4 regions of the Marinomonas sp. BSi20584 genome follow, and region 2 is predicted to be linked to each of the others. Evidence: predicted binding sites of a transcription regulator. Region 2 holds the regulator's gene; each other region holds the start of a gene.

Region 1 (7,631 bases), on a different contig from region 2:
TTATGCCCTTTTTACTCTAAATGTTTGTATCAATACATTAAGAGCTTGGGCCAACTCAATGTCAGTAAAGCGCGAGAAACGGTTATGAGCAAGCCAAATTCGACTTTTCAGTTTAAGAACACAGTAGGCGAGCGCACCTTCGGCTTTGTCGATCTTGCCGATTTAATGGCGAAAGCAACACCCGCACGTTCGGGGGATCGCTTAGCCGGTGTTGCGGCCCAAAGCGCCGAAGAACGCGCCATCGCGCAGATGACGCTTGCCGATGTACCACTGAGCCTTTTTCTTGAGCAAGCTCTCGTCCCCTATGAAGAAGACGAAATTACCCGACTAATACTAGACGATCATGACAAAGCTGCTTTTTCTTTGATTTCACACCTTACCGTAGGTGGCTTTCGTGATTGGTTATTAAGCGACCTTGCCACCAACGAGGTGCTTATTCAGATTCGTCCCGGTGTGACGCCAGAAATGGCCGCGGCGGTTAGTAAGATCATGCGTAATCAGGATTTGATCTTAGTTGCGAAAAAATGCCATGTAAAAACCGCGTTTCGTAACACCATTGGTTTGCCAGGGCATTTGTCAACTCGTTTACAACCCAATCACCCAACCGACGATTTAACTGGCATCGCGGCCAGCATGTTGGACGGTTTGCTCTACGCCAATGGTGACGCTGTGATTGGTATTAACCCTGCCACCGACAACGTGCAACAAGCCACACGCTTGATCAAGATGATGGACGAAGTCATCCAGCATTATGAGATTCCAACCCAATCCTGTGTGCTAACTCACGTGACCAACACCATCGAATGCATTGAACAAGGCGCACCCGTGGATTTGGTATTCCAGTCGATTGGTGGCACCCAAGCGACCAACGACAGCTTTGGTTTTAACCTCGCCACACTGGCCGAAGCCCAAGCAGCAGCCTTGTCGCTGAATCGTGGCACGGTTGGTAATAACGTCATGTACTTTGAGACAGGCCAAGGCAGCGCTTTATCCGCCAATGCTAATCATGGTTTAGATCAGCAAACTTGCGAAGCGCGGGCCTATGCGGTGGCACGTAAGTTTAATCCGCTATTGGTGAATACCGTGGTCGGTTTTATCGGCCCAGAATATTTGTACGATGGCAAACAAATCACTCGTGCAGGGTTAGAAGACCACTTCTGTGGCAAGTTACTTGGCTTACCTATGGGTTGCGACGTGTGTTATACCAATCACGCCGAAGCCGATCAAAATGACATGGATAATTTACTGACACTTTTAGGTGTCGCTGGTTGTACTTTTGTTATGGGCATCCCCGGTTCCGACGACATCATGCTGAACTACCAGACCACCTCGTTTCATGACGCTTTATACGCTCGTCGAGTACTGGGCTTAAAACCCGCGCCGGAGTTCGACCTTTGGTTAGCTAAAATGGAAATCTTCAAAAACAACGAGCAATTTACCCTCAACCACCAGCTACCAGATGCGTTCCATAAGTCACTCAATCGCATGATTGGAGGTCGTTCATGAGCCACGACATCCCTAAATCCGACATCCCTAAACCTAATAAGTCTTTCCCGACACACCCGCATGCAGAGCCAGTAACAGAGAACGCATGGAGCAAGCTCAATGCCTTTACCGATGCGCGAGTGGGTTTGGGGCGTTCTGGTATCAGCGTCCCAACCAAGCATTTATTGGCCTTTCAGCTGGCCCATGCTCAAGCGATCGATGCGGTGCACACGCAACTCGATAGCGACGCGTTAGCCAAAGCTCTGGTAGAGCAAGATTGGGCTAAAGATTGGACCAAAAACTGTGCCCCCCTACTGTTACACAGTCGCGCGACGGACCGCGCAACCTATTTACAACGTCCAGATTACGGTCGCAGATTGAATGACGAATCTGCCAATAAACTAGACGAGCACAGAGTTTCTACTTCGCAAAACTATGACCTTGCCATTGTCGTGGTGGATGGTTTGTCGTCGCTGGCAGTAGAGCAAAACACCTTGCCCTTTTTGCAAGCCCTGTCTGGCTATATCAAAAGCTGGAACATCGCACCTGTTTGCTTTGTTGAACAAGGCCGCGTTGCCATTGGTGACGATGTGTGTGAGCGCCTAAACGCCAAATGTGTTTTGGTATTAATCGGTGAACGTCCGGGGCTGAGCTCGCCAGACAGTTTAGGCTTGTATCTCACTTGGGACGGCAAAGTCGGCCTAACAGATGCCTACCGCAACTGCATATCCAACGTTCGCCCAGCGGGCTTGGTCTATCAAGAAGCCGCACGCAAAGCCTTTTATCTATTAAACGAAGCACGAACCCTGAAGCTGTCTGGCGTAAAACTCAAAGACAGATCAGACGACGATTTAATCGTAGACACCTCAAAGGAGTCAAAAAACTTCCTCATCTCCTAATACGAGGAAAAAGACAAGAGAAAAAAGATAAGGAAAAACAAAACGCACGAAGACGTACAAACAGAAAAGCAAGAAAACTATAAGCCCACAGGGCAAAAAATGACGGTTTAAAACTCAACATATAGAGCACAACTGGAACAAAAGGAAACTAAAATGTCTGATCAAATCAATAAAGAATATCTGGCGAAACGCCAGCTAAAACGAGGCTCCGCGGGCTGGATTCTGCTCGCGGGTTTGGGCGTATCTTACGTTATCTCTGGTGACTTCGCAGGCTGGAACTTTGGTATTGCCGAAGCGGGCTGGGGCGGGTTTGCCATCGCAGCAGCGCTCATGGCGGTGATGTATTTCACCTTGGTTTTATCCTTGGCAGAAATGTCTGCCGCTATCCCAGCGGCGGGCGGCGGTTACAGTTTTGCGCGTCAAGCAATGGGGCCTACTGGCGGTTATTTAACCGGCCTAGCGGTGTTAATTGAATACGCTTTGGCGCCTGCCGCCATTGTTATTTTTATCGGTTCTGCGGTAGAAGCCCTGTTGGGCTTTAATGGACCTTGGGTCTACGCCGCGTTTTACATTGTCTTTATCGGCATTCACCTAGCCGGTGCAGGCGAAGCGCTAAAAGTCATGATGGTCATCAGCGGCTTGGCAGTCATCGCCATTCTAGCGACAGCAGTAGCCTTGATTGGCGATTTTGATAGCAGCCGTTTATTTGATGTGGCGGTCACCGATGCCGCTGGCGCGTCTGAGTTTATGCCGATGGGCTGGTATGGTATTTGGGCGGCATTGCCATTTGGCATGTGGTTGTTCTTGGCGGTTGAAGGTGTGCCTCTAGCCGCAGAAGAAGCCAAAGATCCAGCGAAAGATGTGCCAAAAGGCATTATCGGCGCGATGATCTTCTTACTGTTCACGGCACTTTTGGTGGTGTTTTTGTTAGCGGGCGCTGCTGGTGCAGATGCGATGGGTAAGAGCGCGGTGCCTTTGGTTGACGCCTTAAACTTTGCTGGTCATGATACTTTGGCAACTGTGGTAAACGTTCTCGGTCTTGCTGGTTTGATCGCGTCTTTCTTCTCTATCATCTACGGTTACAGCCGCTTGGTCTTTGCTCTGTCTCGTGCAGGTTACATTCCACAAAGCTTGTCAGTAACAGACAAACGTAAAGTGCCTACTCGTGCTTTGATCGTACCTGGCATTTTAGGCTTCCTTGCGTCTTTGACGGGCGAAGGCGATCTGATGCTTGCCATGGCCGTGGTTGGCGCAACCGTGTCTTATGCTTTGATGGCACTCAGCCACATTTTGCTTCGCATCAAACAGCCAAACATGGAACGTCCTTATAAAACACCGGGCGGTATTTTCACCTCGTCTATCGCGTTTGTTTTATCGCTATTGGCTTTGACTGGTGTTTACGCTTACGACCCACGCGCGTTTTTCTACACGCTGGTCTTGTTCGCTATCGGCGCCGCTTACTACTTCTTGTATAGTAAAAATCGCCTTGTGGCGAAAACACCGGAAGAAGAGTTCGACATGTTGGCAGCTGCTGAAGCGGACCTTGCTGCAACGGCTTAACAACCCTTTTCACTGAGTAAATAAAACAAAGCCCCGCATTCCTTTCCTAGGGAATGCGGGGCTTTTGAGTGTTAGGATCAAACGCATTTACGACTTAGCCAATGCCATACTTTGCAGAGCTGCGCGCTCTGGCTCCATCATATAACGATAAGACAATGCCGCCACGATACCACCAATAAAGATGGCATAGTTTGCCAAGGCGCTAAACACAAAGGTCGCCAAGATAGACACCGCACCGGCAATCAACAAAGCATAGACACTCTTCTTATTCACACCGTTTTCATACCAATAAGCGCCTTTAGGAGACTCTGTATACAAAGCTGCCACATCGATATGACCTTTTTTGATAAAGAAGTAGTCGACAATAATAATGCCGTACAAAGGCCCAATCATCGCGCCCAACACATCCACTGTATAGTGAATCACTTCTGGGTTATTGAATAAATTCCATGGCGTTAGCAGCACAGAACCAAACGCGGCAATAAAACCACCCGCTTTAAAGCTGATTTTCTGTGGTGATACATTGGAGAAATCAAACGCAGGCGCTACAAAGTTCGCCACGATATTAATGCCCACTGTCGCAAAGATAAAAGTCAGCGCGCCAAGAACCGTAATAAAGCCAGAATCTAGACGTTTCACGGTTTCCACTGGGTCGGTGATCATCTGACCAAATACTGGGATAGAAGCCGACACAATCACCACACTAAACAAAGAAAACAAGACAAAATTAAGTGGCAAGCCCAATAGGTTTCCCAGTTTTAATTTTTTATAACTGCCGCAGTAACGAGAGAAATCACTAAAGTTTAAGGTTGGCCCAGCAAAATACCCGGCAACCAAGGCAATAGCAATGAACATCTGCACGTACACATCCATGCCTGTTAGATTATTTGAGCTCAAATTGAAACTGATATTTTCCCAACCCGCTCGATCAACCATATAAATACACAAAGCAAACATGGCCACATAAATAGCCGGACCAGACCAATCGATCACTTTACGAATCATGTCCATACCAAACATGAACACGACACCTTGTACCACCCACATGGCTGTAAAGCCGATCCAACCTAAGTAAGACAGCCCGATAAACGACTTATCCGCCAAAGACGCCATGTCAGGAAAGAAATACAGCAACAAAATAATAAAGGAACTGGACGCGAGAAAGGTTTGAATACCGTACCAAACCACCGCGATCAATCCTCGAATAATAGCCGGGATATTGGCACCGAATACGCCAAATGACATACGCGCTACCACAGGAAAAGGCACACCCGCTTTTTGTCCCGGTTTACCCATCAAATTGGCAAAAACAAGCACAATGGAAATGCCCAACAACAGACTAATAAAGACCTGAATACCATTTAGACCTAGGGCAAACAAACTGGCAGCAAACACGTAGCCGCCCACGCTATGAACGTCTGACATCCAAAAAGCGAAGATACTATACCAACCCCATTTTTGATCTTTCTCCGGCAAGAGATCGCTATTTGCTAATCTAGGGCTTTGCTCAAATTCTTGTTTCATGATTGCGTTCCTTTTTAATTGTATACAATGTTAAATACAATTTATGTGCCAAAAAACAGAACCCAAAGAACTTAAGTAAAAATAGGAACATGAACCCAAAAAACCAATATTTACTGCACCATTCCAAGTCAAAAAAACGAAAACCACACCAATATTGTGCACAATCAATTCATTTTTTGTTTAAGATGTACGAAACAAACTAGCATGCTATATTGTCTTAAGAACTATATTTAACAAGATATCGTATACAATTTATAGAGAAGCACTCATGTCGAATGACGAGAATATTTACCGACAAATGCTAAAGGCCATTGTCGAACACCAATTACCACCAGGAGCGCGTTTACCAGAAGACCGGCTATCAGAAGCGTTTGGTGTGAGCAGAACCGGCATCCGCAAAGTATTGCAGCGACTCGCCTTAGAGCATTTTGTAGTGATCGAAAAAAACAAAGGCGCGCAGGTAAACCATCCAAGCGAAGCCGAAGCATTAGAAGTTCTAGACAGCCGCATATTAATTGAGCCGCAACTCATTCCAGCCTTACTTGGTTATTGGAATGCAGAACATTCTGAGCGTTTTCGCACCATGGCGAAGGAAGAAAAATACGCAGAAGAAGGCAACCAACTAGCAGACTCTATTCAGCTAACCGCTCGTTTCCATTATGAGTTAGCGACGCTAGCAGGCAATAAGGTACTAGCGAATTTTGTCCAACAACTGTGCTATCGCTCTTCACTTATTCTCGCCGCTTACGGTACTCGCGGCAGTGTCGGTTGCGACTGTGGAGATCACTCGGAGCTTCTGGACCTTCTCGATCAAGGACACACAGATAAGGCACAACACTGGATGAGTCATCACCTTAGACACATCAAATCTTCGCTCATTCTTGATAGCAAACCCGAAGAAAATATCGATTTTCAAAGACTTTTTGGCCACTAGGAGCACCATGCGAATTCAGCTCATTAACCCAAACACCAGTACAGACATGACCCATGCCATGGCATTGAGTGCTCAATCTGTCGCGCTAGAAACAACTCAAATTATTGCCTGTACGCCTGAGCATGGACCAAAAAGCATCGAATGTGCTTTTGATGAAGTCATTGCTAGCGCCGCTCTTCTTGATCTTATCGAACAAGGCAAACAACAAGGCGTTGATGCTCACATCATTGCTTGTTTTGGCGACCCTGCTTTAGACGCCGCTCGTGAATTAGCTGACGCCCCCGTGATTGGCATTGCTGAAGCAGGTTTTCACATGGCCAGCCTGATTGCCCATCGTTTTGGGGTTGTGACCACGCTATCTCGAACTTTACCAGCGAGTGAGCATTTACTACAAAAGTATGGTCATAAGCATCATTGTAGCGGTGTCAGAGCCACTGACATTCCCGTTTTGGCCTTAGAAAATATTGATCCCGCTGCCTATCTGTTACTTAAAACAGAATGCCTAGCCGCGATAGAACAAGATGGTGCGGAAGCCATCGTCTTGGGCTGTGCTGGCATGTCGAGTTTGGTTGAAAAGTTGTCTGCAGAACTGCCTGTGCCCATCATTGATGGCGTCGTCGCGGCGGTAAAACTGGCAGAATCATTGCATCAGTTAGGACTACAAACCTCTAAAAAAGGTCAATACGGACAGCGTGTTAGCAAAGCCTTTACTGGACGCTATGCTCACTGGAGCCTGTAACTACTCCATAAATACATTACAAACAATGGAACACAGACCATGAAACATTATTTAGAACGCGATTACGCAGGTTATGGACGCCAAGGGCAGCCCAACGTTAACTGGCCAAACAACGCCCGTGTCGCCTTACAGTTTGTTTTAAACTTCGAAGAAGGCGGTGAAAATTGCGTTCTTCATGGCGATGAACACGCCGAGACATTTCTATCGGAAATCTTCGGCGCGCAGCCCTTCAAAGACCGCCACATGAGCATGGAGTCTCTATACGAATATGGCTCTCGCACTGGTGTGTGGCGTATTTTAAATGAGTTTGAGCGACGCGGTTTGCCACTCACTGTTTTTGCCATTGCGACTGCATTACAACGTAATCCAGAAGTGGCCAAAGCTTTTGTGGAAGGCAAACACGAAATTGTTTGCCATGGTTTAAAATGGATTCATTATCAAGAAATGCCAATCGAGCAAGAACGCGAGCACATGCAACAAGCGCTTGCTT
Region 2 (7,631 bases):
AAGCCCATCTTAAAGACGGGCAATTTTATGTACGGATACGCCATTATCAATGTATAGCGTCGATCTTTGGACTTGAGTTTAAGATTATTCCATTAAACCAAGACGCTTTTCTTCGGCTTCACGTAAGAAACGGAAAAGTTTTTTACGGTTTGTGGTGTTTCCTTCTTGTGACACTTCTTTCTGAGATTGGCGAATAAGCTGTCTAAGCAGTTGGATGTCTTCAATCTGTGGGTTTTCTTCTAAGTATTCAGACAGTACTTCTTTGCTGTTCTCGCCAATTAGCATGTCGCGTTTAATCTCAAGCTGATGAAATAGCTTGTTGTAAGCGGCAGAAGTGGAATCGAAAAGCGCTACACGGTGCGCTATGGCTTCGTGATCTTCTGTGCGCATTACCTTGCCGATGTATTGCAAGTGTCTTCTCATGGCTTCATGTTGCTTTATGCGGCCAGCTTCAACGAATGCTTCGCGTAGAGTGTCAGACATTTCCACTTTTTTAAGCTGATTTTTGCTTAGGCCTAGTAGTTTTTTTCCAAGATCTTGCAGGGCTTCCATTTCACGCTTGATCTGGGTTTTGCTCTTAGGGATTTCTTCGTCGTTGTTTTCAAATTGATCAAAATCTGTCATGGGAACCTATATTAGAAAAATAGTAGCGAGACCAAGGAAGGATAGAAATCCAACCACGTCGGTCACGGTAGTCAAAATTACGCTGCCGGCTAGGGCGGGGTCGATGCCAATTTTTTTTAGTAGAATTGGCAGAAGTGTACCAGTGGCCGCTGCAAAAAGCAGATTTATTATGATAGCGCCTGCAATGATATAGGCAATCTTGATGTTGTCAAACCAAAGTGCGGTAAGTGCGGCTATTACTGTTGCCCAAACAAGGCCATTTATGAGTCCAACAATGAGCTCTCTATTAAGTAGCCAGCGAGTATTGGTAGAGCCTATCTGATTTAGTGCGATACCGCGAATGACCAGTGTCAGTACTTGAGAGCCAGCTATACCGCCCATGCTAGCAACGATTGGCATGAGTATAGCTAATGCGACAACTTGGTCTAGTGTCTCTTGGAATAAGCCGATAACGTAAGACGCTGTAAAGGCGGTTATTAGGTTTATGCCAAGCCACACTGCGCGTCGCTTGGTGGTTTTCATGATGGGTGCGAAGGTATCTTCGTCATCATCAAGACCCGCCATGCTTAACATGGAGTGTTCGGCTTCGTCACGGATAACGTCTACAACGTCATCGATGGTGATGCGGCCAAGTAGTTTTTTAGTTTTGCTGTCAATAACGGGAGCGGATACTAGGTCCATTTTTTCAAAAAGCTGCGCGACTTCGCTGGCAGGCGTTTCTGCGTCAATGACGGTGAATTCTGTTTCCATGATATCGCGCACTGTAGCGCTAATATCTGATACCAGTAGTTTGGTAAGTGGAAGTATTCCTAAAAGGCGATCTGAACGGCTGACAACCAGTAAGTTGTCTGTCATGTCTGGTAGTGTTGAGTGTCTGCGTAAATAGCGAAACACTAGATCGACGGTAATGTTTGGACGTATGGTGATGGTGTCCGTATTCATCAAGCCGCCAGCAGAATCTTCCGAGTAGCTTAATAGTGCTTCAACTCTTGTTCTGTCTTGCGTGGACATTGACGCAAGAACTTCTTTTACGACCTTTTCTGGTAGGTGTTGCAGTAAGTCTGCAAGGTCATCGCTTTCAAAATGTTCGGATACGGCGATAAGTCGCTCTGTATCCATGTTTTTCATGAATTGTACGCCAATATCTTCGCTTAGATATTGAAGTACTTCGCCTTCATTCTTGGCTTCTATTAACTCCCAAAGAAGCTTACGCTCTTTGGGAGGAGAAGACTCTAATAGACGAGCAACATCCTGTGCGGGCAAAGCGCCGTTAAGTAAATAACGGATTTGCATGGTGGTACCGGATTCGAGCGATTCGGTGACCGTTTGGAGGTGATTTAGAGTGTTTTGCTCTGACATATAAGTCTTACTCGTCTTCACCAAAACGATTATTTATTAATTCTATTACCGCTTTTATTGCATCTAACTCGTCTTCACCATTGGTTTTGATGCGAATTTCTGTGCCTTTGCCGGCAGCAAGCATCATCATCGCCATGATGCTTTTTCCGTCAACATTTCGGCTATCTTTTTCTATGGTGATATCGCAAGAAAAGCGAGTGGTTGTTTCAACCAATTTGCCAGCAGCGCGAGCATGCAAGCCAAGTTTATTTATGATCGTGACGGACTCTTCCTGCATGCTTTTTTCCTATATTAGTGATTCAAATATATTGAATAGTTCTTCATTGGTCTGTGCTGTGCGCAATTTATCCAGTGCTTCTGGAGATTGGGCAAGTTCTGCTATTTGAGCTAGTGTTGCAAGGTGTTGGTCACACTCATGAGGTGGAACAATTAATGCAAATATTAAGTCTACCGCTCTTTTATCGATGGAATCGAAATCAATCGGAGTTTGCAATGACATAACGACAATAGCGGTATGGTTTGCAGATTCTAGGCGACAGTGTGGAATAGCTATGCCGTTGCCTATGCCTGTACTACCTAGCTTTTCACGACCTAGTAGTGCGTCATAGACAGCTTCGTTGTCACAATGCAGTCGATTGGAAGCAACTTCAGCAATGCTTTCAAGTACTCGTTTTTTACTAACAATATCTTGTTTTGCGAGAACGAGTTCCGCTTTTAATAATGATTTCAAGGACATGATAAAATGGTTTCCGTTTAGATCAGTCGTTTTCGTTCATTGGAAGGAGGGATGTTCATCGCCTCTCGATATTTGGCTACAGTGCGTCGAGCAACCTGTATGCCTTGGTCTGCTAAAATAGCAGCTAGCTTGTTATCGCTTAACGGTTTTTTCGCCGGTTCATCCGATACAAGCTTTTTAATCATAGCTCGTATTGCGGTAGAAGAACATTCTCCGCCAGAGGCGGTGTTTACATGGCTGGAGAAAAAGTATTTCAGCTCAAAGATGCCTTTTGGTGTGTGCATGTATTTCTGTGTTGTTACCCTAGAAATAGTTGACTCATGCATACCTACTTCTTCTGCGACATCATGAAGAACCATGGGTTTCATGGCTTCTTCCCCTAGTTCGAAGAAATCAATTTGTCGACTTACAATGCAGCTTGCCACTTTTAATAAAGTTTCGTTGCGGCTCTGTAGGCTCTTCATGAACCATTTTGCTTCTTGAAGAGATGTTTTTATGTAAGTCACATCTTCTGCTGTTGCTGCTGCAGTGCTAGCCATCGCTGAGTAAGTCTCATTGATTTTGATGGGCGGCAAAGCGTCATTATTTAGTTCCACTTGCCATACGTCATGGCGTTTTTTCACTGTGACATCAGGAATAACGTAGTCCGTGTCGTCAGCGTCAATAACTGAGCCTGGGCGTGGGTTGAGCTGTTGAATCAAATTGACGACTTCTTTTAGTGCTTCGTCTTTGAGCTTTGTCTTACGGCTCAACTGAGCAAAATCTCGATTACCTAATAATGGTAGGTAATGATCAATAAGATTGTATGTGCTCTTATACAGCGGGTGGCTTTGGAATGCTTCTAGTTGCACAAGAAGGCAGTCGCGTAGGTCAATTGAGCATACGCCTACAGGGTCAAAGCGCTGCAATCTATGCTGCACTGCAATGACTTCTTCAATATCTAGATCTTCTAATTCAGTGCCGAGAGATTCCCAGATGTCATCGGGAGAAATGCTTAAGTAGCCATCAGGTTGAACGCATTCAATGATGGCGTAAGCGATTTCAATGTCGCGATCTGACATGTGGGTTAAATTTAATTGCCATATAAGATGGTCTTGGATGCTTTCTGCTGGTGCGTTACGGCTTTCGAAGTCGCTATCGCCTTCGTAGCTGTTGTGATCGCTGACAGCTGCAGAACTTTGATAGGTATCATCCCAGTTACTATCTATGGATAGTTCTTCAGGGATGCTTTCTGTCCACTCAGATTCTACGCGTGGTTCTTCGCTATTATTGTCGACTGTTGTATCGGCAGCGCTTTTTGATTCTATGCTTGCAGGGATGTCGTGATGAATTTGTTCGTCGTCGTCGAGCTCAAGCAATGGGTTCGATTCAAGAAACTCATGAATTTCTTGTTTTAAATCCAACGTAGAAAGCTGCAGCAAGCGAATAGCCTGTTGCAGTTGTGGCGTCATAGTCAGCTGTTGACCAAGCTTTAATTGTAAAGACTGCTTCATAGAGCAACTCTTTCTTCTATTTGAATGAATTGGAACGAGTTATGCATACTACTCCCTTTCTACAGCAATGATAAGGGGTTACAGACGGAAGTCGTCGCCTAAATAGACCTTTTTTACTTGTTCATTGTTGATGACGGTACTGGCATCGCCAGATGCAATGATGTAACCATTGCCAACAATGTAAGCTTTATCACAGATGTCTAGTGTTTCTCTGACATTGTGATCGGTAATTAAGACACCGATTCCACTTTCTTGGAGATGTTTGATTATGTGTTTTATGTCACCAACTGAGATAGGGTCTACGCCAGCAAAGGGTTCATCAAGTAGGATGAATTTTGGGTTCATGGCAACCGCTCTCGCTATTTCAACCCGGCGCCTTTCTCCTCCTGATAGTGCCATTCCTAGGTTGGTGCGAATATGGGTGATATGAAACTCTTCTAAGAGTTCTTCTAGTCTTTCTTGTTGCTGTGCTTTTGTTAGCTTTTTGCGGGTTTCTAAAATGGCTAGGATATTATCTTCTACAGACATTTTCCTAAAAATAGATGCCTCTTGAGGGAGGTAGCCAATGCCTTTTTGAGCACGAGTATGCATGGCGTCATGAGTGATGTCTTGGCCATCAATAAATATGCCGCCAGCGTCGTTTGCTACCATGCCAACTATCATATAAAAACAGGTGGTCTTACCCGCGCCATTAGGGCCGAGTAGGCCAACGGCTTGGCCAGACTCAACGGAAATAGATACATCCTTTACGACTTGGCGTTTTTTGTAGCTCTTCGCAAGGTGTTTTGCTTCTAGTAGTGCCATCTATTTTTTATTCTCAGGTGCTTGTTTATCTTTTGGCGCTTGCGGTTGTAAGGTCATTGATACGCGCCCTGAATCTTTTTTCTCAGCACTGAATGTGCCGTCATCAATCATGTAGAGGATGTAGTCTGCGGTGATGGAGTTCTGCATTCTGCTTAGGTAACCATCACCAATAATTTCTAATTTTGATTCGCTGGTTAAATAATGTATTTCATTGCCTTTACTGATAACAATGTTGCCGCTCCAGTCTATCTGCTGACTGAATTTCGCAGGTTTTCCTGTGGCTTCTAGGCTGCTAAATTTTCGGGTCTTAGCGTCTGTTGTTACTTTAAGGTATTGGGCCTGAATTTCAATGGTACCTTGCTTAACAAATACATTGCCTTTGTATATTGCTTCGCCTGAATTTTGGTCGAATGATGCCTCATCAGCTTGTATTTCTAATGGCTTGGTTGTGTCTTCAGGTAGTGCGTATGCGTATTGGCCAATTAGGGCTGAAGTAAGCAACACGCTGACGTTAATGAATCGTTTCATATTTTCCTCGTACAGATCCTGTCATCACGACTTCTTCTGAGTTTATATATGTTGTAATTGTGCCAGCAGAAGTCTCTCCTTGAGTGGAGATAAGCGTTGCATTTCCATAGCTGGTTAGTGATTGATCTTTATCTAAATAATGTATGTTATCTGCACTTAGCTTTATATCTTCAGATTGAAGGTATTTTTTAGTCGCTCTGGCATTTTCGGTTAATAGAATATCATTACTTCCGTCTTCAATAACCCCTTTATCTGCTTTTGCGCTCCAATGACCTGATTTTGAGTAGCGCTCGACGTTCGGCATTTCTAAGAGTGTTGTGGATTTTGCTATGTAGTGCAGCGTTTGTTTAGCGTCAAGTGTTTCGATCAGAAGTCCGTCAGCATCAAACTCTTTAACTTTGACATTAGTTATAAAGTAGTCTGGAGAGCTGCTCAATGAGTCTGTTTGAACGAGGTTTTGTATAGGTGCTGCCCCATACCAACCTAAAGAGGCTACTACTATTAAAGTAGCCCCAATGATTAAAAGGCTTTTGGGTTTTGTTAGTGTTTTTAACGAAAGCATTACACCGAACCGTTTGAGCTAATAATAAATAAATAAACACCATAAGAAGCAATAAGCGGTAAGCCTACCCATCTAGGGATACTGTTGTTTTTCGTTTTCTTGAAAATGAAAATGGCAAGAGCGAGAGCAACTGTTAGGCCTAAAACCCAAGGGAAATCTCTGCTTATCACGCTTTGATCTACTAGTCCTGGAGCAATAAGGGCTGGTAGTGGTAATACGGTGGCCAAGTTGAAGATGTTTGATCCCAATATATTGCCAATTGCTATATCGTGATGGCCTTTTCTGACGCTGCTAATTGAAGCCGCTAGTTCAGGTAGGCTGGTTCCAACTGCAACGATAGTAAGGCCTATAACTAATTCGCTTACGCCTAAAGCGGTTGCTATGCCTATTGCACCCCAGACAAGTAATTTAGAACTTCCTATCAATACAGCTAATCCGATTAGTGCAATGATGAGGGATTTGCTGACAGAGGTTCCATCGTCTTCTGGTAAGCCTTCTTTTAAATCTTTTTCTAAATCTTTACTGCCTCTTAGCAATATTGTCAGGATAATAATAAAAGCAGCAATTAGAATCACGCCATCCCATACGCCAAGAGTCTGATCAAACAGTAAAAAACCTGCTAGCAGGGTGATAGCTAATACGAGAGGGACTTCTTTGGTGGACAGTCCGGAGGCGATTGGAATTGCTGAGAATAATAATGTGATGCCGAAGACAAGTGCGATGTTGGCAATGTTCGAGCCAAGCACATTGCCAACTGCTATTTCTGGTGCGTTATCAAGTGCCGCAATGGCCGAAACGACCATTTCTGGTGCGGATGTGCCGAACGCGACTAACGTAATCCCTATTATCATTGGATTTACATTCAGTTTCTCTGCTACAAGCGCAGAGTGTTCTATAAATTTGTCGGAACTCATTACGAGCAAAACTAACCCTACAATTAGGGCGATAGAAAACAACAGCATGGTATTGATATTACTCAAAGATACAGGGAGTACCATTTAATGAGGTTTGGCGTTGAAATTCAAGGCTTGATCTTATAAACAAAGTGGATTTGGCTGTGTCATGATTTTATTTGTTGGGGGGCGATGTTAGTATCGGGCCATATTTGATAGGGATTAAAAAGGTGTGTCAGTGGTAGATGCTTATATAAAGGTCCAAAATGTTAGTTTTTCAAGGGGAGAGCGTTCTATTTATGAGAACGTATCACTTACTATTCCAAGAGGTAAGATTACTGCGGTGATGGGTCCTAGTGGGACGGGGAAGACGACATTGCTACGTTTAATTGCGGCGCAGCTCGCACCAAACTCAGGCACTATTTTAGTAGACGGTCAAAATGTTCACGCTTTGTCCCGCTCTGAACTTTATAAGGTGCGCAAAAAAATGGGCATGCTTTTTCAAAGTGGTGCTTTGTTTAGTGATATGACTGTCGCTGAGAATATTGCTTTTCCAATGGAAGAACACACCAAGCTGGATGCAAAAACAATAGCGGGTATTGTCTCTGATAAGCTTTATAGCGTTGGTTTAC
Region 3 (7,631 bases), on a different contig from region 2:
AGATATTATCGAAACTGCCAATAAATACATTCCAGAAATGAAAGCAAAAGGCGCGGATGTGATTATTGCGATTCCACACAGTGGCATGATGAATTCGCCTTACTTAAAAGGCGAGGAAAACGCTTCTTATCATTTGGCGAGGGTTGATGGTATCGATGCGATTTTGTTTGGTCACTCTCATCGAATCTTCCCCGGCGATAAAGCATTAGATGCCTTCGAAGATGTGGATGGTGAAAAAGGTACGGTATTTGGTAAGCCTGCGACTATGCCTGGTTTTTGGGGTTCTCACCTTGGTGTGATTGACTTGAAACTGGAGCCTGCGGGCAGCGGTTGGAAAGTGGCTGACGGCAAGGCGGAAGTACGTGCAATTGCCCGTCGTGAAGGTCGTAATACAGAGGCTTTGGTTGAAGCCGATACGAGTATTAATGACGCTGTGAAAACCGAGCATGAAGGTACTCTGGCTTATATGCGTCGTAAAGTGGGTGAATCCACAGCTGACATCAATAGCTTCTTTGCACTCGTGCAAGATGATCCATCCATTCAGATCGTGAACAATGCGCAGATTTGGTACGTAGAGAATATTGTTCGTGGTACGTCTTATGAAGGCTTGCCAATCTTGTCTGCCGCAGCGCCGTTCAAGGCTGGTGGTCGCGGTGGTCCAGAGTATTATACCGATGTGCCAAAGGGTGATATCGCGCTTAAAAACGTCAGTGATTTGTACATCTATCCAAACGATTTAAAAGTCGTGAAGTTGACTGGTGCACAAGTGGTTGAGTGGTTAGAAGCAGCGGCGGGGCAGTTTAATCAAATCGATGCGACGTCTGCTAAGCCACAAGAATTGGTGAATCAGTCTTTCCCAACTTATAACTTCGATGTGATCGACGGGATTTCTTATCGTATCAATGTGACACAACCTGCTCGTTACAATACGGATGGTGAGGTGGTGAATAACGACGCGCATCGTATTATTAAGGCGATGTTTAATGGCGAACCATTAAGAGCGAAAGATGAGTTCTTGGTCGCAACCAATAATTATCGCGCTGGTGGCGGCGGGCATTTCCCAAATCTTAACGGCGAGACTATTGTGATCGATGCGCCAGATAAGAACCGTGATGTGGTAGCAAATTACTTATTGAGCCAAAAGACCATTAATCCTGCCGCTGACGGCAATTGGTCGTTCACCGGTTTTGGTAAAGCAAAAGTCTTGTTTACAAGCTCGCCAAAAGCAAAAGAAGCCGCAGCTAAAAATATGACTTATCAGTCTTTAGATGAAAATGGTTTTGCTGTGTTTCAGATCAAATAGCTGAGTTGAAATAACGGCCATTGAAATAGCACAAAGCTTATAAACGAAAAAACACCTGCTAAATAACTTAGCAGGTGTTTTTTTATGAGTTTATTTGTCTTTCATTAACGCTGTTTGGTTTCAAACTCTGGGTGAATCCAAACGGGAGCGTCTAGGCTCGGCAAGGCTGCTTTGCCAAGAATCATGTCGGCGGCTTTTTCTGCCACCATGATCGTTGGTGCATTCAAGTTGCCGTTGGTGATGGTCGGGAAAATAGACGAATCCACCACGCGTAGGCTTTCGATTCCGCGGACTTGGCATTGCTCGTTTAGCACGGCCATTGGGTCGTTGTCATCGCCCATCTTACAAGTACAAGATGGATGATAAGCACTTTCCACGTTCTCTTTTACCCATTGGTCGATTTCTTCATCGCTCTGGATATTTATACCCGGTTGAATTTCATCACCACGGTAATCGTCTAGCGCAGATTGTTGAAGCACTTCGCGAGTTAGGCGAATCGTGTCGCGCCAGTCTTGCTTGTCTTGTTCGGTCGAAATGTAGTTAAACAAGATGCGCGGTTTCGCCGCTGGATTAGCGGATTCGATCCACAATTTGCCACGACTTTCTGGCTTATTTGGGCCAACGTGTACTTGGAAACCATGACCTTCAACCGCTGCTTGACCATCGTAACGCATGGCTGCTGGCAAGAAGTGATATTGAATGTTTGGCCATTTAAGACCTGCACGAGAGCGAATAAAACCACAAGATTCAAAGTGGTTGGTCGCTCCTAGTCCGGTTTTAAACAACATCCAGCGCGTACCGATCAAACCTTTGCTGATCAAGCCAAGCTTACTGTTTAGCGTCACAGGTTGTTTGCAGTAGTACTGGAAGTAGACTTCTAGATGGTCTTGCAGGTTTTCACCGACACCAGGCAGTTCGTGAACCAGAGGAACGCCGGCTTTTTCCAAGACGTCTTTTGGACCGACACCAGACAGTTGCAACAACTGTGGTGAACCAACGGAACCTGCTGACAGAATGACTTCTTTGCTGGCGGTGGCTTGTTGAGTTTGGCCGTTTTTGCTGAACTCAATGCCTGTGGCTTTTTTGCCATTGAACAATACTTTATGGCTTAGAACGCCCGTTTTTAGCGTCAAGTTAGGGCGTTGCATAGCACGACGTAAATAGGCGTTAGACGTAGAAGCACGTACGCCATTTTTAACCGTCATGTGCATTGGACCAAAACCTTCCTGACGGAACGCGTTGTAGTCGTCTGTTTTGCCGTAACCGGCTTCTTCGCCAGCATCGATAAAGGCTTGGTAAAGCGGGTTGTAGGTCATATCGTTGCCGTTGTTGGTCGACAGTGGGCCGTCGCCGCCACGGTATAAGTCCGCGCCGCCTTTCCATGTTTCGGCTTTTTTAAAGTAAGGCAGGCAAGTTTGGTAGTTCCAACCTTTGGCGCCGTTTTCTTCCCACTGGTCGAAATCACAAGCGTGACCACGCACATAAACCATGCCGTTAATAGACGATGAACCGCCTAATACTTTGCCGCGTGGACAATGCATTTCACGGCCATCAAGACCGGGCTCTTTGTCCGTGTGGAATTGCCACGCGTATTTTGTCGTGTTCATTGGGTAAGACAAGGCGGTCGGCATTTGGATAAAGACGCTCTTATCTGAGCCGCCCATTTCCAATAGCAACACCTTGTGTTCGCCACTTTCTGTCAGTCGATCTGCTAGCACACACCCTGCGGAGCCAGCACCGACGATAATGTAATCGTACGTTTCGTTTGCCATGACTTGTCTCATCTATTAAGAGTTAAGTGCTTCGCTTAGTAAGGGCTTTGAATGTCGTTTAGATCAACAAAGACGCTCTTCGTTTGAGTGTAGTGGTACAAGGTTTCGATGCCGTTTTCTCGACCGATACCAGACTCTTTGTAACCGCCCACAGGCATTTCAGCTGGAGAAGAACCCCATGCGTTAATCCAGCAAATGCCAGCTTGCATTTGAGCAATGACACGATGGGCACGAGCGAAGTCTTTGGTGAATACGCCAGCGGCCAAGCCAAGCTTGGTATCGTTAGCGCGAGCAATCACTTCATCTTCGTCGGTGAAGCTAAGCACAGACATTACTGGACCGAAGATTTCATCACGTACCTGTGGCATGTCGTCGGTGCAATCAGTGAAAACAGTTGGAGCAACAAAGGCACCTTTGTCTAAGCCGTTTTCAGTAACTTGGTAACCGCCGCATAACAAGGTCGCACCAGCGTCTTTGGCCGCTTGAATGTAGCCCAAGACTTTCTGCATGTGGTCTTTGGAAATCAACGCGCCGACTTGCGTGTTCATGTCCATTGGATCGCCAATAATCATGGCTTCAGTACGTTGTTTTAATTCTTTGGTGAAAGCGTCCAACATGTCAGCGTGCACGAATACACGAGTACCGTTAGTGCAAACTTCGCCTTGCGTGTAGAAGTTGGCCAACATCGCCGCAGAGACAGCCTGATCTACTGGCATATCTGGGAAGATGATCATTGGTGATTTACCGCCAAGTTCCATGGTCACCTGCTTCAACGATTGCGCCGCCGCTGTCATAACTTTTTTGCCTGTTCCCACTTCACCAGTGAAAGAGACTTTGTCGATGTCTGGGTGATTGGTGATCATTTGGCCAGTGCGACCGTCGCCTTGAATGACGTTGAAAACACCATCAGGCAAGCCAGCTTGGGTGTAAATTTCCGCCAGTTTAAGCGCTGTAAGTGGTGTTTCTTCTGATGGTTTAAAGATCATCGCGTTACCCGCAGCCAGCGCAGGACCAGATTTCCACATAGCAATTTGAATAGGGTAGTTCCACGCGCCGATGCCAGCGCAAATACCAAGTGGCTCGCGACGAGTATAGAAGAAGTTGCCATTGCCAAGGTCTTGGTAATCGCCTTGGATTTTGTCGGTTAGGCCTGCGTAATATTCGATTACGTCAGCGCCCGTTTGAATGTCCACGCAAATGGCTTCTTGAAGTGGCTTGCCTGTGTCTAATACTTCAAGACGTGCAAGCTCTTCATTGTTTTCACGCAATAGCTCAGCGGCTTTTTTAAGGATGCGTCCGCGTTCAACAGGGCTCATTGCTGCCCACACTTTTTGACCTTGTTTTGCAGACTCAATAGCAGCATCTAGTTCAGCTTGTCCTGCGTGCTCTACTGTTGCAATCACTTCGCCTGTGGCTGGGTTGATTGTCTCAAAGTGTTCACCGCTGGTGGATGCATGGTAGCGGCCATGAATGTATTGCTGCTGATGTGCCATGATGTGCCTCTTTATGTCTGTTTCAATGCTCTGTTTAGAGTCATTGAGGTATTTGAGTTTTTATTAAACGCGCGTTTAATAAAAACAATTGTACATATTTTGACTATAAATTGCAGCTCGAATCCATGAATTAGTGGTTTTGGGGCAAAAAGATGACGTTATGATACGAGGAATGTTGCTGATTGAATGCGGGAGTATTGAACGCAGAAGACCCCTCAAAGCAAGGTTGAGAGAGGCAAGCGTCTCGGCTTAAAACCTAAAAGCGAGACGCTATGATTGAAATGCTATAAACGTTACGAAGCGTTATTACAGGCTGATGACGCCGTTTGTGTCGTAGCTTATTGGGCTTGGAACGTAGGCGTCTGCCATGTCATCATTTAGCCATTCAGAGCCATCCAGAACATAACGAAATTGGTACGAGGTTTCGATACCCAAGTTAAGCGTCGACACAAAATCGCCAGACTTCTGTTTTTTCATTGGGTTGGCTGTGCAGTCCCAATTATTGAAGTCACCAACGACAGCGACGCTTTTTGCATCACCAATCGCTTCAGCAGGTAATGCGAATTTCACTTTGCATTCGGGTTTGGTTTTTAAATAGGTTTTTTCAATCATTTTTAGCTCCATGATCTAGCGATAGACAAATGTGTAAGGCTACGGCAAAAGCCCGAGGTTAGATGAAACGTGTTGTTTAAATTACTCTTTGAAAAAGCTCTTTAAAAAAGATTCTCTTTTAATAATAAAGCAAACCCTACGCCATATTTACTAACTGATTAATCCCAAAACAAAAAACGTTTTATTTTTAGTCTAGGCTTATCTTCTTCGATCCATTTTAGTATCTATCATGACACTAAATGCGCTATTTCAGGGCTTACCACATCTATACAAACTTAAGACGTAAATTCACATTTAAAGGTATTTTCATGTCCTATACTCAAACGACACCAACAAAAATAATGAGGTGTTTTATGGATATTCAAATGGTCGTTCTTATTGTGTTAAGCATAATGTTGGTCATTAAGATTGTTTATCTGGTTGTCTTTAAACGCCCAGAACAACAAGATGATGACCACACCCATGGTCATCACTCACATAGTCATCATACTCACGGTCGTCACTATCGTGGACACCACCATGATTCGTGATAGCTAATTATGGTTGAGTGCCAGCGTTGTGACCTCGGTAACGTTTGTTTTTCGCTTCTTTGACTGTATTTAGGTCTACTAGGACCAAACCGTCCACACAGTAGCCAAAGTCGGCATCGACACCAAAGTCTAAGAAGCGAACTCCGCCTGTGTCGCACAATTCACTGTACTGTTTGAACAGCGTTGGTACGCTGGCGCCAAAGTGGCTGAGCTGTTCCTTTAATATTCTAAAGTCTTCTTCATAGTTATCACCGCTGAACATGGCTGAAATGATGTCAGAGTGTTCTGTATTGACTTGATAAGGCGTGAACGAACGCGCCAAATGTTCTTTGTCGGCATAGTAGAGCTTGTAAAAGGAGACAATAAAATCTTTTGCCACTTGTGGGTAGCTGTTGCTTAGACTCACAGGACCAAACATGTAGCGAATTTCAGGGTGTCTATCTAAATAGGCGCCAATTCCGTACCACAAATAATCTAAGCTGCGCTTGCCCCAATACTTAGGTTGGATAAAGCTACGTCCTAGTTCAATACCTTGTTCGAAATAAGGTTCCATATCGCAAGAGTATTGGAACAGTTCGGCGCTGTAGATACGATTTGGTGTGTCTGACTTCATGTAACGTGCAACTTCACCTATGCGATAAGCGCCAACGATTTCTAGCTCTTCTTCATCCCATAAGATCAAATGGCGATAGTATTGATCGAACTTGTCTAAATCAGAGCGTTCACCAGTGCCTTCACCCACTTTACGAAAGGCGATTTCGCGCAAACGCCCAATCTCTTTCATAGTCACCGACATCGGATCGTAATCAAACAAGTAAATTTGTTTGTTGTCTTTGGTGCTACCAAGGTGCTCGGCTATTTTGAGCTCTTGTTTGATCATCTGTCTATTTTGCGGATGTTCAACGGTCTTTTCAGTTTTAAGCAGCGGTTTTTTGCCTTTGGCGATGCGGTACAAATGGCGTTTCACCAGTTTATTTTTCTCTTTATCGCTTAAAGGCAGTTGTGCTACCTCTTGAATCGGAATGGCTTGGCCAACTTGCATGGGGATTTTACGATTGCGCTGGCGGAACATCTCGTTGGCGAGCTGCAAAGTTGATAGCGGACGATACAAAATAGAACTGGTATAAAATAGCATAGAATTACGGCCACCGATGTGAACCGGCAATAACGGACTGTTGGTTTTTTGTGCGAGTTTTAGATAGTTCTGATTCCAGTGCTGATCTTTTACGCCGCTTGGCGACATGCGAGACACTTCCCCAGCAGGGAAAATAATCACGGCTTCTTCATTATGCAAGCAGCTCATGATGGCTTTTAGCTGCTGGCGTCCGGTTTTTCCGCCGAGATTATCGACGGGAAGAACGAGCTGCTTTAAGCCGTCAAATCCCATTAATAAATCATTGGCGACGATTTTTACGTCTGGGCGAATTTCACCAATTAATCGGAGTAAAGCGAGGCCATCTAAGGCACCAAGAGGGTGGTTGGCGATGATCATCACACGTCCACTTGCGGGAATGTTTCGACGATCTATTTGACTCACTTGATAGCTAAAGTTGAAGTGATCCAGTATACGATCAATAAATTCGAAGCCAACACAGCCGTGGTTTTTTTCCAGGAATTGGTTTACTTCATTTTCGTGGAATAAGCGTTTTAACACGCTTAACGTTGGGCGAGTGATAAATGGGCTTTTGTCGAAAAACTTAGGAGATTTACTGGCAATCATTTGCTCGACTTGTATCACAGTGGCGCTCCGCTCTAATAAGTTTTTATATATCTTATTAGTGAGAGTAGAGCGTCAATATGACAGCGTCGTGACGTTTATGTGGCGAATATATGACTCGTTAATAAAAGCCTTTCGCGACTGTTTTGTTCGTCAATGCTTTGTTTAAAAATAGTAGAATAGGTTAAATCGACGGCGTGTTTG
Region 4 (7,631 bases), on a different contig from region 2:
GGTGCTGATGTTTGATTGCGAATTGTAATGCTTGCCGAGCTTGTTCTGTTGCTTCGGCTAACTTATCTAAGCCTGTTTTACGTTCGCTCACACCAATACATAGCACGAGTTGTGGAAAGCGCTTTTGCAACAAGCTTAGTACTTGCTCCAATTCATCATAAAGCTCAGAGGTATCGTTTTCAGTGACAGGCCAAATAGCCAGTAGGTCTTTTTCATAATTTAGAACCGGCCAGTCAATTTGTCTGCGTTTTAAAATGCTGCCTAGGTGTTGTTCTAGTTCATGGTTGAAGTGGAGTAACTGATAATTCGGGTCGTCTGTTTTGGGATTAATATGACTAATTCTTAATGCCAATGTTGCAAAAGGGCAGTTGTCACTGATGCCTAAATCCCCAGCGCGTAAATGGATTAACTCTGGTGCTTGATCAAACCCATTTATTAACTTGGTCAAAAATAGCCGAACTGACTTCCCTAGTAGGTTGTCTTGAACAATAGCATTACTGATGACTTCTGTAACCAGCACCATTTTTAGACTATAAGGCTGTTCTAATATGGGAAGCTGATGCTGATTCACAAGCTCCAATACACTGTTAGGAATTTGCTGGATAAATTCTGGACCAGTCAAAATAACCAGTCCAGCGACATTGCTATTTACCGCTTCTTTTACCATCTGGCAGAGATTTCTTTCAGTGCGGCGGTGGTTAATTCCGGTCACAAAAACCAGTTCACCGCCACTTACCCAAGGTTGAATCGAATCATTTTCTGCTACATAAGGCCAACGAACAATGCGTTGGCCGCCAGTTAAACCGGCTCGAAAGATAATGCTTTCGAGGCCGGGTAAACGAGGTATGTCTACGCAACAAATACTCATTGATTTCCTAATACGGTTACTGCTTGTCTATGGGATAGAAAAGATAATATGCCATAAGTAACAATTGCCACAAAGACCCCAATAATAGGTGGCATCACCGGAGACGCATAGGCTGCAGCAGACGCAATGACATAAGAGCCAAGTCCAATCCAATTAAAAGCGGGTAGCTTAGCATTGGCTAGCAATGGGTATTGGCCTTTATGGCGCAACAAAAAGTCAGCCATGATTACACCACCAATAGGCGGAATAAATGTTCCCAACAAAACCAGAAAAGGAATGAGGAAGTTGTACATTCCAAACACCGCCATGACTGTGCCAATGGCTGCGCCAGCGACGGTCACAATTCGACGTTTATCAGTTCGAAGAAGGTTACAACCTGCGACGGCAAAGTTGTAAATAGTGTTGTCTTGAGTTGTCCAAATATTGAGAAACAACATAAGTACAGCCAGCACCATAAAACCTTGCGCTAGCATGACGTCGACAATGTCGGCTTGTTGATAAATTAACGTACCAAGCGCACCAGTTAATACCATCAAACCATTGCCTATAAAGAATGCCCCCATAGTTGCCCAAACAGCGACTTTTCCGCTATTAGCAAAGCGACTCCAATTCGTTGCCTGAGTCGCACCGCTAACGAAAGTACCAATAACTATGGTGATGGCAGCGGTGAAACTCAAACTTTGTGTTGGCTCAATGTCAAACAAGGCGGATATACCACCAACATCGACTAATCCTGTGTAAAGGCTAATTAAAATAAAAACGAGCATGGCAGGAACAGCTACTCTGGATAAAATATCCATGCCTCGAAAACCAATCATGGCGGTAATACAAAAAGCCATGCCGAAGATAATCATTAGGGGCGTTTGCCATGCTTCTGGTATGTCCGTAATTTTGACTAACACAATAGCAAGCGTTGCTGTTCCCCATGCGTACCAGCCAATTTGAGTGAAGCCAAGGATGAAGTCTGCCAACTTGCTGCCAATTTCACCAAAGCAAAACCTCCCCATTAGTACGCTGTTTAGGCCACTTTTATAGGCAATGAATGCTAAACAAGAAGCATAAAGGCCAAGAAGCAAATTACCGATTAGAATAACGAAGAGCAATTCTGAAAATGAAAACGCCGTTCCTAATGTACCCCCGGCCCACATGGTTGCGGTGAAAAAGGTGAACCCAAGCAGAATCACTGCCATGGGGAGTAGCCCTCGGCGTTTATTTTGAGGTACTTCAATTAATGGATAATCTGATTGCGTCATAGTCGTTTCCCATGATGATTAAGTCAAAGTCGCTTATTTTTGGTTTCCTTCGGTATATAAGCAACTTGCGAACCAGTTTTGGATTAATACTATTTCTCTGATGAGTTTATGGCGAGATGACTAAGAATAGTAATAAATGATTAGGCACTTTATACAATTCCTGATTTTACTGAGCCTTAAATGCATATCTTCTTCTATGTTGAGTGCACTATTTAATAGCAATGAAATAGTAGGGTGGCTGGCTTAGGCTATTATCTTCTTAGTTTTTATTTATTAGTTACTCACTCTTTTTAAGTTTATAACTATAGTTAATGAAGCGTTATTGAAAAATAAAATGTTCTAAGCAGCAAGCAGGAGAGACCGCTATGTCTAAAGAAAAAATGTCAAACGAAGGTAAGTGTCCTTTTAATCATGGTGCCGCAGGTGCAAATCAATCATCGGGCCGCGGTACGTCAAACAAAGACTGGTGGCCGAACCAGTTGAACTTAAATATTCTTCATCAGCATTCACCGAAATCTAACCCGATGGGTGAAGATTTTGATTATGCCAAAGAGTTTAATAGCTTGGATCTTGAAGCGCTTCGCCAAGATTTGTTCGCCCTGATGACAGACTCTCAAGATTGGTGGCCTGCCGATTACGGTCATTATGGTCCATTTTTCATCCGTATGGCTTGGCATAGTGCGGGTACTTATCGTACTGCAGATGGCCGTGGCGGCGCGATGTCAGGTACTCAACGTTTCGCACCATTAAACAGCTGGCCAGATAACGTTAACTTAGACAAGGCACGTCGATTGCTTTGGCCTATTAAACAAAAATACGGCAGTAAGATCTCTTGGGCAGATTTGATGATCTTAACAGGTAACTGTGCATTGGAATCCATGGGATTCAAAACTTTTGGTTTTGCTGGTGGTCGTGTTGACGTATGGCAACCAGAAGAAGACATTTATTGGGGAACTGAGAAAACTTGGCTAGATGATGCGCCACGTTACTCTGGCGACCGTGAATTGGAAGATCCGTTGGCTGCCGTACAAATGGGCCTAATTTATGTTAATCCAGAAGGGCCAGAAGGTAAGCCTGATACGCTGGCTTCAGCTCGCGATATTCGCGATACCTTTGAACGTATGGCGATGAATGACGAAGAAACCGTAGCCTTGATTGCTGGTGGTCATACTTTTGGTAAAGCCCATGGCGCTGGTGATGCCGCTCAAGTTGGCGTTGATCCAGAAGCGGCTGGTATGGCCGAACAAGGTTTTGGCTGGAGCAATAGTATGGGCACGGGCAAAGGTGTCGACACTATTTCTAGTGGTCTTGAAGGCGCTTGGACGAAAAGCCCAATAGCTTGGGACAATGGTTACTTCGAAAACTTATTTGAATACGATTGGGAATTGACTAAGAGCCCAGCAGGCGCTTGGCAATGGACTCCTAAAGATGGTGCGGCAGCTAATTCTGTTCCAGATGCTCATGACTCATCTAAACGCCATGCGCCAATTATGTTTACATCGGATTTAGCATTGCGTGATGATCCGATATACGCATCGATTTCTAAACGTTTTTATGAGAATCCAGATCAACTTGCCGATGCGTTTGCTCGTGCTTGGTACAAATTGACTCACCGTGACATGGGGCCAGTTGCTCGTTATCTTGGGCCATTGGTACCAAAAGAAGAGTTAGTATGGCAGGATCCGATTCCAGCGGTGACTTACGTAACCGTGAATGATCAAGATATTGTCGATCTTAAAGCAAAAGTTCAGGCTTCTGGTTTGACGGTTGCACAGCTTGTATCGACTGCTTGGGCTTCTGCATCTACCTACCGTGGCTCAGACATGCGTGGTGGTGCAAATGGTGCTCGTATTCGTTTAGCACCACAAAAAGATTGGGCCGTAAATCAGCCAGAGCAACTGGCTAAAGTATTGTCTGTTTTAGAAGGCATTCAAGCGGAGTTTAATGGCAAAGATGTTACTAAACAGGTTTCCCTTGCTGACTTGATCGTTTTAGCTGGTTCGGTAGGCGTTGAGCAAGCTGCAAAAGCAGCAGGTCATGATGTGACTGTGCCATTTACTCCAGGCCGTGCGGATGCGTCTCAAGAGCAAACAGATGTGGACTCTTTTGCTTTCCTTGAGCCAGCTGCGGATGGTTTCCGTAACTACTTGAAAGGCAAGTTTACTGTTTCTGCCGAAGAAATGTTGGTAGATAGAGCGCAATTGTTAACGCTTTCTGCACCAGAAATGACGGTATTGTTAGGTGGTTTGCGAGTATTGAACGCCAACTTTGATCAATCTCAGCATGGTGTTCTTACGACGCAGCCAGAAGTGTTAAGCAATGATTTCTTTGTGAATTTATTGGATATGGGAACCAAATGGTTTGCTACTTCTGAAGAAGAGGAAGAGTTCCAAGGTCGTGACCGTACAACTGGTAAGATCAAATGGACAGCAACACGTGCGGACTTAGTATTTGGTTCTAATTCTCAGCTTCGTGCTATTGCAGAAGTCTATGCATGCTCTGATTCACAAGAACGTTTTGTGAAAGACTTTATTGCTGCATGGACCAAGGTAATGGAATTGGATCGATTCGATCTAGCGTGATTTCCTAGCGTTGCCAACACCCACCCCCGCTTCCGTGAGGAACGCGGGGTTTTTTTATATGAATAATTATCGATTGTCTGCTAAAACTTTAGTTGCTACAAAAAACAACTGTTTAAAGGTGGTGATTAATAAGCGGCTGTTATAAATTCACCGGAAGTCGTTATTTTTAAATAATTTGATGCTATTAAGTTTAGTATTGAATTTGCATGGAAGCGGTAACGCTGTTTTAATTTTATTAAATAGGTAGTGAAAAAATGAAGGTCTCCCATAAGGTTGTCTTGTGTGCATCCGTCGTTGTTGTTTTAGCATTCTCATTGTATTCATGGTTGCAATACAGCAGCCTTAGAAGTGCATTGTTTGAGAAAACAACAACCAGCACTCAAGAAAGTAGTAAAGCATTAGCTTTACAGGTTAATAATTGGCTTAAAAACAAAATGGATTTGATTGAAGTCATTTCGCAAACGGTTGATGCGGATTTTAGTACAGAAACCATTCAAAAAGCCTTTGATTTACCTATTTATAAAGATGAATTTATTTTGCTATTTGGTGGCTTAGATATTAACGGTAGCCGGATCACCAATGACCCTAATTGGAATCCACCAGGTTGGGATGCACGTAAACGTCCTTGGTATGATATGGGCAAGCAGCATAAGCAAGCGGCATTAACAGAGCCGTATGTCTCTACTGAAGGCGATATTCTGATTTCTGTGATTGCAGATTTTTCTGATCATGGTCAGTTTAAAGGCAGCTTTGGTGGTGATTTAAGCCTTAAAACTGTCTCCGAGGCTGTCAATGCTTTGAATTTTAATAATACCGGTTATGCGTTCTTATTAAGTAAAAATGGAAATATAATCAGTCACCCAAATGCCGATTTAAACGGTAAATCTGTCTTTAATTTGCTTCAAGGTGGTGTGCCAGAGCTAAGTAAAGACCTGGTTGAAAAACAGTTGGCTGATGGTACTCAGGTATATGTATCTTTTAGCCCATTGCCTAATTTATACGGTTCAGATTGGTATGTTGGCGTGGTGTTGGATGAAGATAAATTGTTCGCCAGTGTCCGAGAATTTGGTTGGGTCGCTTTTTGGGGAACGTTAATTGCAGCCTTACTTGTTTCTATTGTGCTGTATTTTGTCGTGACAGGTTTGCTACAACCACTTCGTGCTTTGCATGAATCGCTAAAAGATATCAATGGCGGAGAAGGTGATTTAACCAAACGTCTTGCGATTACCAGTGACGATGAATTTGGTCATGTATCGGGTGAATTTAATAAGTTTATTGATTATTTACAGCGATTAATTGGCGAAGTGAAAAGTCAATCTCGCCATATACGTGAGAATACTGATAAGACGGCAGCATCTTCTGTAGAGTCCTCTAAGCAGTTGTATACGCAGCTTAATGAATTGGATCAGCTAGCTACTGCGATGCATGAAATGTCAGCGACTGCGCATGATGTGGCAGACAATGCTCAAACAGCAGCAAGCCGAGCGAATCAAGCTGATAATGCAGCAAAAGAAGGTGAGGCTATTGTTGATCGCACGACCACTTCGATTGCTGAATTGACTCATAAAATGGGCGATGTAGTTACTACCATTAATGATTTAGTGAAATACAGCGATAATATAGAATCGATTCTTACCGTTATCACCGACATTGCCGACCAGACTAATTTATTAGCCTTGAACGCTGCTATTGAAGCGGCAAGAGCGGGTGAGCAAGGCCGAGGTTTTGCTGTTGTTGCCGATGAAGTTCGAACATTAGCGTCAAAAACTCAAGAGTCGACGGAACAAATTAAGAAGATGATTCAGCAGTTGCAAACTGGCGTAAGAGGAGCAGAAAAAGCTATTCTTGAAAGCAGAGAGGGCGCCAACGTAACGCAACAAATTGCCGATAAAGCCAAGCAATCTTTGGAAGCGATTCGTTTAAGTATTAATGAAATTAATGATATGACAGTGCAGATTGCTGCCGCAGCAGAAGAGCAAAGTGCAACATCCAATGAAATTAACCGCAATACTACGAATATTCGTGATATTAGCCAGTCAGTTTCGGATGCGGCACAAGGTCAATCTGTGCTTTGTGAAACTATGGTTGAAATTACCGTAGAACAAGCGAGATCATTAGATAAATTTAAAGTGTAGATTTTTCTAAGCTTTATAAAAGCGAGCTAGGCTTTTGAGTCTGGTTCGCTTTTTTTTGTTCTATTGGTTAACAAAAAAGCATCAGGCAGAATCAATACAAAAAATATCACCATCACTTTTTTTTCATATAATTCGTGTATGCTGACTTTTTTAAAAAGAAGTTGCGTCTATGAAGTTTGAAGGTTTAAAAGCAATTGCGGTAGTTGATGGAGTAAAAGGTGTGCTGGCTTTGTGCTTGGCGCTGAGTGTCAATTCAATCGCTAAGCAAGATCTTCATCAGCTTGCCGCTCAGGTAATGCAAAACTGGCCAATTTCACCAAACAATTATTATGTTAATTTGCTGTTAACCTTTGTCGAGAAAGCCACTCAGCAAGATCATATATTAGTTATCTCTATTTCTCTGATGTATGCCTGCTTTCGCTTTGTTATAGCGTATGGTTTATGGCATAAACTACGCTGGACGGAATGGTTCGCTTTCATCAGTGGTTCACTTTATATTCCCTTTGAGCTCTATGCTATTTACCAAACCCCCAACTTAGTTAACTTTTCAGTACTCTTGTTTAACTTGATGGTTGTTGCTTACTTGTATTGGGTACTTAAGCGTGGTGAAAAAGCGCTATTGATGACCACCAAATAGGAGAGATTTAAGTTTTATGAATATTCGTCCCTACGAAGAAAAAGACAGAAAAGTAGTGATTGCTCTATGGAATCAATGTGGTTTGCTTGCTCCTCAGAATGATCCGCATAAGGACATCGACCGAAAACTGAAAGTGGATGCCGATTTGTTTCTCGT

Evidence for each region. Region 2 encodes sigma-54, which starts transcription at its own class of promoters, with help from an activator protein. Its sites were predicted from a motif close to TGGCACNNNNNTTGCTNT; they were not measured.
Region 1: TY87_RS04060 (NCS1 family nucleobase:cation symporter-1) is a predicted target of sigma-54. The motif match lies at 5,502-5,519, and genes of this name have one in related genera.
Region 3: TY87_RS08330 (isoamylase early set domain-containing protein) is a predicted target of sigma-54. The motif match lies at 5,307-5,324, and genes of this name have one in related genera.
Region 4: codB (cytosine permease) is a predicted target of sigma-54. The motif match lies at 2,179-2,196, and genes of this name have one in related genera.

The regions. Positions count from the first base shown of each region.
Region 1 covers NZ_KZ454871.1:28,066-35,696, forward strand. The annotation lists gene TY87_RS04045 (ethanolamine ammonia-lyase subunit EutB) at 85-1,506, shown strand; gene eutC (ethanolamine ammonia-lyase subunit EutC) at 1,503-2,384, shown strand; gene eat (ethanolamine permease) at 2,538-3,944, shown strand; gene TY87_RS04060 (NCS1 family nucleobase:cation symporter-1) at 4,032-5,468, opposite strand; gene TY87_RS04065 (GntR family transcriptional regulator) at 5,737-6,402, shown strand; gene TY87_RS04070 (aspartate/glutamate racemase family protein) at 6,410-7,141, shown strand; gene puuE (allantoinase PuuE) at 7,181-7,631, shown strand, end outside.
Region 2 covers NZ_KZ454896.1:24,185-31,815, reverse strand. The annotation lists gene yjgA (ribosome biogenesis factor YjgA) at 85-624, opposite strand; gene mgtE (magnesium transporter) at 631-1,983, opposite strand; gene TY87_RS20100 (HPr family phosphocarrier protein) at 1,991-2,260, opposite strand; gene ptsN (PTS IIA-like nitrogen regulatory protein PtsN) at 2,270-2,719, opposite strand; gene TY87_RS20090 (RNA polymerase factor sigma-54) at 2,737-4,212, opposite strand; gene lptB (LPS export ABC transporter ATP-binding protein) at 4,291-5,016, opposite strand; gene lptA (lipopolysaccharide transport periplasmic protein LptA) at 5,017-5,544, opposite strand; gene lptC (LPS export ABC transporter periplasmic protein LptC) at 5,528-6,106, opposite strand; gene TY87_RS20070 (calcium/sodium antiporter) at 6,106-7,104, opposite strand; gene TY87_RS20065 (ABC transporter ATP-binding protein) at 7,232-7,631, shown strand, end outside.
Region 3 covers NZ_KZ454875.1:86,098-93,728, forward strand. The annotation lists gene TY87_RS08315 (bifunctional 2',3'-cyclic-nucleotide 2'-phosphodiesterase/3'-nucleotidase) at 1-1,303, shown strand, start outside; gene betA (choline dehydrogenase) at 1,408-3,075, opposite strand; gene betB (betaine-aldehyde dehydrogenase) at 3,111-4,568, opposite strand; gene TY87_RS08330 (isoamylase early set domain-containing protein) at 4,875-5,180, opposite strand; gene TY87_RS22460 (hypothetical protein) at 5,534-5,710, shown strand; gene TY87_RS08335 (bifunctional ornithine lipid synthase OlsF) at 5,718-7,448, opposite strand.
Region 4 covers NZ_KZ454880.1:46,665-54,295, forward strand. The annotation lists gene TY87_RS12510 (PucR family transcriptional regulator) at 1-868, opposite strand, end outside; gene codB (cytosine permease) at 865-2,121, opposite strand; gene katG (catalase/peroxidase HPI) at 2,487-4,703, shown strand; gene TY87_RS12525 (methyl-accepting chemotaxis protein) at 4,958-6,838, shown strand; gene TY87_RS12530 (DUF2127 domain-containing protein) at 7,008-7,475, shown strand; gene TY87_RS12535 (GNAT family acetyltransferase) at 7,492-7,631, shown strand, end outside.